Linked DNA regions of Actinoalloteichus hymeniacidonis. The main gene of each other region encodes a partner of the protein of the gene in region 2 in a complex. Links are inferred from orthologs where the notes say so. Each region holds a gene or a part of one and is shown on either strand. Other genes may lie near its edges. The genes, in order: BKA25_RS09225 and smc.

The links.
Region 1: the proteins of smc (region 2) and BKA25_RS09225 are in contact, whole or in part, in a crystal structure (PDB 3ZGX), measured with the Bacillus subtilis proteins. The link is inferred for Actinoalloteichus hymeniacidonis from one-to-one orthologs.

The regions. Positions count from the first base shown.
Region 1 is NZ_JACHIS010000001.1:2,057,155-2,059,923, forward strand. It holds BKA25_RS09225 (segregation and condensation protein A), read left to right. Parts: upstream 1-794; coding sequence 795-1,745; downstream 1,746-2,769. Other genes in the region: BKA25_RS09220 (ParA family protein), read left to right, coding at 1-782; scpB (SMC-Scp complex subunit ScpB), read left to right, coding at 1,742-2,578; BKA25_RS09235 (pseudouridine synthase), read left to right, coding at 2,565-2,769. UniProt on the Bacillus subtilis protein: Participates in chromosomal partition during cell division. May act via the formation of a condensin-like complex containing Smc and ScpB that pull DNA away from mid-cell into both cell halves.
Region 2 is NZ_JACHIS010000001.1:1,069,749-1,074,471, reverse strand. The notes cover bases 297-4,507. They hold smc (chromosome segregation protein SMC), read right to left. Parts: upstream 4,190-4,507; coding sequence 497-4,189; downstream 297-496. Other genes in these bases: BKA25_RS04910 (GIDE domain-containing protein), read right to left, coding at 4,422-4,507; BKA25_RS04920 (DUF397 domain-containing protein), read left to right, coding at 297-417. In the rest of the region: BKA25_RS04925 (helix-turn-helix domain-containing protein), read left to right, coding at 1-101; more of BKA25_RS04920, read left to right, coding at 214-296; more of BKA25_RS04910, read right to left, coding at 4,508-4,723. UniProt on the Bacillus subtilis protein: Required for chromosome condensation and partitioning.

The DNA.
Region 1 (2,769 bases), 990 kb from region 2 along the record:
CGTTACTGGATCGACACGGGCCCGCGACCGTGCTCGCGATGTGCAATCAGAAGGGCGGGGTCGGCAAGACCACCTCGACGATCAATCTCGGTGCGGCGCTGGCCGAGTGCGGTAGGCGGGTATTGCTCGTCGACTTCGACCCGCAGGGCGCCCTGTCTGTGGGTCTCGGGGTGTACCCGCATCATCTGGACACCACGATCTACAACGTGATCATGGAACGTCAGGTCTCCGTGCAGGATGTAGTGCAGGAGACCTCGACCGACGGCATGTTCCTGTTGCCCAGCAACATCGATCTGTCGGCGGCGGAGGTGCAACTGGTCGTCGAGGTCGGGCGTGAGCAGGCCCTGGCCCGTGTGCTGCGGCCGGTGTTGAACGATTACGACTACATCCTGGTCGATTGCCAGCCCTCGCTCGGCCTGCTGACGATCAATGCGTTGGCTGCCGCGCACGGGGTGTTGATTCCCTTGGAGTGCGAGTTCTTCAGTCTGCGTGGTGTTGCGCTGTTGATCGACACGATCGAGAAGGTCCGCGAGCGGTTGAATCCGGAGCTGGAGATCACCGGGATCCTCGCGACCATGTTCGATCCGCGCACCCTGCATTCTCGCGAGGTGATGGCCAGGGTGGTCGAGGCGTTCGGCGACATCGTGTTCGACACCGTGATCAATCGGACCGTGCGTTTCCCGGAGACGACGGTGGCGGGCGAACCGATCACCCGTTGGGCGCCGCGTTCGGCGGGTGCGAAGGCCTACCGTGCGTTGGCCCGCGAGGTGATCGCCCGATGAGTGCCGTGGCCGATGACCGATAGCGCGGCCGGGCCGGACCCCGGTCCCGCAGCAGTACCGACCGCCGATGCCGCTCCGCAGACGACTGCGACGATCCCGCAGGCGGAACCGAGTATCGGGGCCGAGGGCCCCGCCGTCGATCCTGCGGCCGGTGCGGCGGCGGATGGCCGATTCACCGTGCGGCTGCACAACTTCGAAGGCCCCTTCGACCTGCTGTTGCAACTGATCTCGCAACACCGCATGGACGTCACCGAGGTGGCCCTGCACCGGGTGACCGACGAATTCATCGCGCATATCCGCAGGCTGGGCGACGAATGGGATCTGGATGAGATCACCGAGTTCTTGGTGATCGCGGCGACCCTGCTCGACCTGAAGGCGGCTCGACTGCTACCGGCCGCGGAGGTCGAGGACGAGGAGGATCTGGCGCTGCTGGAGGCGAGGGATCTCCTGTTCGCCCGCTTGCTGCAGTACCGCGCCTACAAGCAGGTCGCCGGGTTGTTCAGTGAACTGGAAGCCGGCGCGCTACGGCGCTATCCCCGCTCGGTGGCTTTGGAGGAGCGGTTCGACGGCTTGTTGCCCGAGGTGTTGCTCGGCGTCGACGCGGACCGTTTCGCCGAGATCGCGGCGGCGGTGTTCCGGCCCCGACCACCACCGACGGTCTCGTTGGATCACATCCACATGGCGCGGGTCTCGGTCCGCGAGCACGCGGCTTTCCTGCGGGTCCTGCTGGCCGAACGCGGCGAGGCCTGGTTCGGGGAGCTGACCGAGGACTGTGGGACCACGGTCGAGGTGGTCGCGCGATTCCTGGCGCTGTTGGAGTTGTATCGGGAGATGTCGGTGTTGTTCGACCAGTCCGATCCGCTGGGTGATCTGCGGGTTCGGTGGGTCGGCGGCAGCGTCGAACATGCCAAGGCCGTCGCCGAGATAGATCGGACCGCCGTCGAGGACGAGGAGTACGGGTGATCCAGGAGACCGATCCGACGGCCGTGCAGCCCGGTGATCTGGACGCGGCATCGTCACCGAGCGGCGTCGGGACCAGTCCCGATGTGCCGACGCCTGACGTGCCCTCGCCGGGGTCGCCGTCTCCCGATGTCCCGTCCCCCGATGTGCCCGGCCCCGGTGTGCCGACCCCCGACGTGCCATCGCCCGATGTCCCCGCGCCGGAGATTCCCGACCCGGATGTTCCGTCCCCTCCTACCGCGTCCGCGCAGGCCGAGGGCGTCGGCGTCGCCCGAGACGAGGCTCCCGACCTGACCGAGGACGCCACCCTGGAGGCGGCGTTGGAGGCGCTGCTGCTGGTCGTCGACATCCCGGCGGGCGAGGAGCTGTTGGCGACCACCCTCGACCAGCCGGTGTCGCGGGTCTCCGGGGCCCTTCGACGCATCGCAGCCCGCTACGACCTTGGCGGACGCGGATTCGAACTCCGTCGCATCGGCGAGGGCTGGCGGCTGTACACCAGGGACAGGTTCGCCCCCTACGTCGAGCGATACCTGCTCGACGGGCAGCGGTCCAAGCTGACCAGGGCGGCGTTGGAGACCCTGGCGGTGATCGCTTATCGGCAGCCGACCACCAGATCCCGAGTCGCTGCGGTACGCGGGGTGAACGTCGATGGCGTCATCCGTACCCTGTTGGCTCGTGGCCTGGTCGAGGAGACCGGGACCGACCCGGAGACCGGCGGAATCCTCTACCGGACCACCGAGCTGTTCCTCGAACGCCTCGGGCTGTCCTCGCTGGAGCAGCTTCCGCCGATCGCCCCATTGCTACCCGAAGTGGATTCCATCGATGAGCAGCTCTGAGCACAGCAGTCGTTCGCCGCGTCGCGAGCGCCCCAACTCGACGGGGCGCGAGGGCTCCGTCCGCCCCGGTGACGATCACCCAGAGGGCATCCGGCTGCAGAAGGTGCTCTCCCGCGCGGGAGTCGCGTCCCGTCGGGCCGCCGAGGAGCTGATCGCGGAGGGGCGGGTCAGCGTCGACGGCAAGGTCGTCA
Region 2 (4,723 bases):
ACAACGCGAGTTTCAGCGATCTGTGCGACGCAGCGCTTTCGCCTGCGGAATCCACCGAACTGATGACAAAGTTGGCCGCCGACCTGACGCGACACTCCTGACATCACCCCAAGTCGCTTCGCGGGGCAGGCGCGGCAGGCGATATCCGGCGATTCGCCGCCACCGACCACCGAGACTTCTCGTCGCGGCTGGCACCACGAGGAGGATCCGAAAATGGGGCAGCTCTTTACCGCAGGAACGTGGCGGAAGAGCATCCGCAGCAACGGCGCCGGAAACTGCGTCGAGGTAGCCACGATCCGGGAGCTGATCGGGGTCCGCGACTCCAAGAATCCGAACGGCCCGGTTCTGTGGTTCCCGATCATCCACTGGATGGAATTCCTCGATCAGGTGGAGAAGGGTCCACGATCGAGCCGGTGACATCGGAGATCACCCGCCCCGTAACCCACCGAGGAACGCGATGCCCGGGGTCTGCCCGGCCACGGGCATCCATCCGGGCTCAGTTCCCCTCGGGTTCCTCCGACGCCGTGGTCGCGGTGGACTCGGCGTCCGCCTCCGCCGGTCCGGGATCGGCGGTGCCGGAGCCCTCGACCGCCGCTGGCACCGGCTGAGATCGCTCGCGACCCCGCAGCCGCTGCGAGATCACCGTGCTGATGCCATCGCCCCGCATGCTTACCCCGTACAACGCGTCCGCGATCTCCATCGTCGGCTTCTGGTGGGTGATGATGAGCAGCTGCGAGGTCTCCCTGAGCTGTTCGAGCAGGCCGATCAGGCGGCGGAGGTTGGTGTCGTCCAATGCCGCCTCGACCTCGTCCATCACGTAGAACGGTGACGGCCTGGCCCGGAAGATCGCCACCAACATCGCCACCGCCGTCAGTGACTTCTCGCCACCGGAGAGCAGCGAGAGCCGCTTGACCTTCTTGCCGGGTGGCCGCGCCTCGACGTCCACCCCGGTGGTCAGCATGTCCTCGGGCTCGGTCAACACGAGCCTGCCCTCGCCACCGGGGAACAGCGTGGCGAAGACGATCTCGAACTCCCTGGCCACATCGACATACGCGGTGGAGAAGACCTCCAGGATCCGCTCGTCGACGTCCTTGATCACCGTGAGCAGATCCCGCCGGGTGGCCTTGAGGTCCTCCAGCTGGGTGGCGAGGAAGCGGTAGCGCTCCTCCAGCGCCGCGAACTCCTCCAGCGCGAGCGGATTGACCTTGCCCAGCAGCGAGAGGTCCCGTTCGGCTCGCTTGGCCCGGCGCAGCTGGGTATCGCGGTCGTAGGGCACCGGAGCGGGTGCGGTGACCTCCTCGCCGCGGTCCCGGGCCGCCTCGTACTCCGCCATCTCGGCCGCGCTGGGCGGCACCCCGATATCCGGGCCGTACTCGGCGGCCAGATCGTCCAGCCCGATACCGAAATCCTCGGAGATCTTGGTTTCGAGCTGTTCCAGCCGCAATCGCCGTTCGGCCCGCAGCACCTCGTCGCGGTGCACGGCATCGGTGAGCTTCTCCAGGGTGACGCCGAGTTCCCGGGCCCGATTGCGCACCGTGGTCAAGGCCTGTTCCCGGTCGGCACGTGCGGCCTGGGCGGCATCGCGCTCATGGACGGCCCGGCTCAACGACACCGCGATGCGGCCCGCCGCGAACTCACCCGCGTCGACCACCGCCTTGGCCACGGCGGCACCACGATTCCGCGATTGGCGTGCGGCGGCGATCCTGGCTCGGTTCTCCCGCTCGATGCGGGCGGCCCGGCGCAACTGCTCGGCCCGGCCCTGCACCGACCGCGCCCGTTCCTCCGCCGTCCGCTGCACCAGCCGGGCGTCCATCTCCCGTTGTCGGCAGGTGTCGACGGCCGCTGCGGCCTGTTCGCGTTCGTCCGAGTCCGGTTCGTGCTCCAGGGGTTCCGATTCCACCGCCGCGAGCCGGTCCCTCGACTCGTCCAGCTCACGCAGGATCCGTTCGTGGGTCGCCTCGATCTTGGTCCGTCGATTGAGCAGCTGCTCGGCCTCGGCACTCGCGGCGCGTGCGGCCTGGCCGAGTCTGCTCAGCCGCTCGGTGCTGCGGGCCTTGCGGACCTTGGCCTCGTTGACGGCCTCGCCGACGGTGCGCATCTGCTCGCGCCGGTCCCGCTCGTCGGCTCTGGCGCCCTCCAACGCGGCCGAGAGCCCCTCCAATCTGCGCTGCGCGGCGGTGAGCTCCCGACCGGCGTCGTCCACGGCCGCCTGGACCTCGATGACGCTCTGGTCGCGCCCGGATCCGCCGGAGGCGAAGCCCGCACCGAGTACGTCGCCCTGCGGCGTCACCGCCCGCAACTCGGGTTGGTCGGCGACCAGCGTCTTGGCGGCCGCCAGGTCCTCGACCACGACGACACCGTCCAAGGCGCGCAACAGCGCGGGCCGCAGACCCTGCGGTGCGCCGACCAGATCGACCGCCCAGCGGGCCGTGGCGGGCAGGGCCGGTCGGTCGCCGGTCGGGATCGGCGGCGCACCGCCGAGCAGCAGGTTCGCCCGGCCGGCGTCCTGGGACTTGAGCAGTTCCAGCGCCACCAGTGCGTCGTCGAATCCGGTCAACGCCACCGCGTCGGCGATCGGTCCCAACGCGGCGGCCATCGCCACCTCCGCGCCGGGCTCGACGGTGAGCAGGGCCGCGACCGAGCCGAGCAGACCGGGCAGTCGTTCCCCCGCCGCCAGCAGCGCGCCCGCGCCGTCCTTGCGGGTCAGGCCGAGCGACAGGGCGTCCACCCTGGCGGTCCAGGCCGCGATCTCCCGTTCGGCGGCGCGCTCGGCGGCGACCAGTTCGTTGACCCGTTCCCTGGCCTGCTCCCGTTCGGCCGTCGCCGTGCGGTGTCGGTCGCCCAGATCCGCGTCGTCGGTGTCCTGGCCGTCGTCGACCGCCTGCTGTTCGGCCAGTTCCTCGGCTGCGGCGACCGCACGCTCCGAGACCTCGGCCAGGCCGACCGACAGCCGTTCGATCTCCTCTGCCGTCGAGTCCGCCTTGCTTCGCAGGAGCTCGACCTGTCCGGCCAGTTTCGCCAGGCCCTCCCGACGGTCCGCGACGGCGCGCACGGCCGCGACGTGGGCCCGTTCGACGGCGGCCAAGTCCTGCTCGGCCTTGCCGCGTGCCTCGACCGCATCGGACAGGTCGAATCTGGCCTGTTCCAGGACCTCCGCCAGCTCGACCTCGGTCTCGGCGGCCTCCTCCGCCTCGGCCTCCAACTCCTCCGGGTCGCGGCCGCCGCGCGGGCCGTCCAACGGGGCGGCCAGGTGGCGGTGTCGCTCGGCGGCGAGCCGGACGGTGCCGCGCAACCGTTCCTCCAAGGCCGACAACCGATACCAGGTGTCCTGGGCGGCGTTGAGCCTCGGCGCGTCCTGCGCGAGCTGTTCCTCCAGCGCGGTCTGCTCGGCCTGCGCCGTCTGCAGCGCGCGCTCGACCTCGGCGCGGCGGGTGCGCACCGAGACCTCGTCGGCCTCGTCCCTCGCCAGATCGGCCCTGGCGGTGACGAGGTCGTCGGCCACGATCCGCAGCCGCGCGTCCCGCAACTCCATCTGCACGGCCTGGGCGCGGCGGGCGATCTCGGCCTGTTTGCCCAACGGTTTGAGCTGGCGGCGTAGTTCGGCGGTGAGGTCGGTGAGTCGGGTCAGATTGGCCTGCATCGCGTCGAGCTTGCGCAGCGCCTTCTCTTTGCGCTTGCGGTGTTTGAGGACGCCGGCCGCCTCCTCGATGAAGGCGCGGCGCTCCTCCGGCTTGGACTCCAGGATCGAGGCGAGTTGGCCCTGCCCGACGATGACGTGCATCTCCCGGCCGATACCGGAGTCCGAGAGGAGTTCCTGGATATCGAGCAGGCGACAGGCGTCACCGTTGATCTCGTACTCGGTGGCGCCCTCGCGGAACATCCGGCGGGTGATCGAGACCTCGGTGTACTCGATGGGCAGGGCGCCGTCGGAGTTGTCGATGGTCAGGGTGACCTCGGCGCGGCCGAGGGGGGCGCGGCCGGAGGTCCCGGCGAAGATGACGTCCTCCATCTTGGCGCCGCGCAGCGCCTTGGCACCCTTCTCACCCATCACCCAGGTCAGCGCGTCGAGCACATTGGACTTGCCGGAGCCGTTCGGGCCGACCACACAGGTGATCCCCGGTTCGAAACGCAGCGTGGTGGCCGAGGCGAAGGACTTGAATCCCTTGAGCGTCAGGCTCTTCAGGTGCACGGCTCGGCCATCCCTCCACGTTCCTCGTTCCCGGCCACAAGACGCGGGTCAGACCGACGAGCGTACTCATCGCCACAGGTCAACCGGCGTGCTGGCGGACAGGTGGGTGCTCGCGCGCGTCCGTCGCGGCACGGCAGCGCCACCACTGCGATCTAGCTCTCACTCGTTGGAGGAGCGGGCTCGCCAGGGGGGAGGTGACTGTGTGTGTCGGGTGCGCGGGTCGTCGACCTGCTCAGGAGAGCGCGCCCGCAATGGTGAGGATGATGCCCAGCGGCACGGCGACGAAGATGCCGATGCGGATGAACTTGTGTGTCGTAGTGCGGGAAGCGCGGAGTTCCTCCTCGCTGCGGGTGGAGATGATGAAGTGGCCCTTCTCCGGCCGAGACACCGTCAAGTCGCCGCGCCGGTCGTTCACTTCACCCAGGATGTAAAGCCGCTGGCCGGGGCGGACCACCCACTCGGTGTAACGATGTCCGAGCGTGCCACCGCCGCCCATCCGATTGCCGACCAACCGCATCAGAGTGTTGCCGAGAC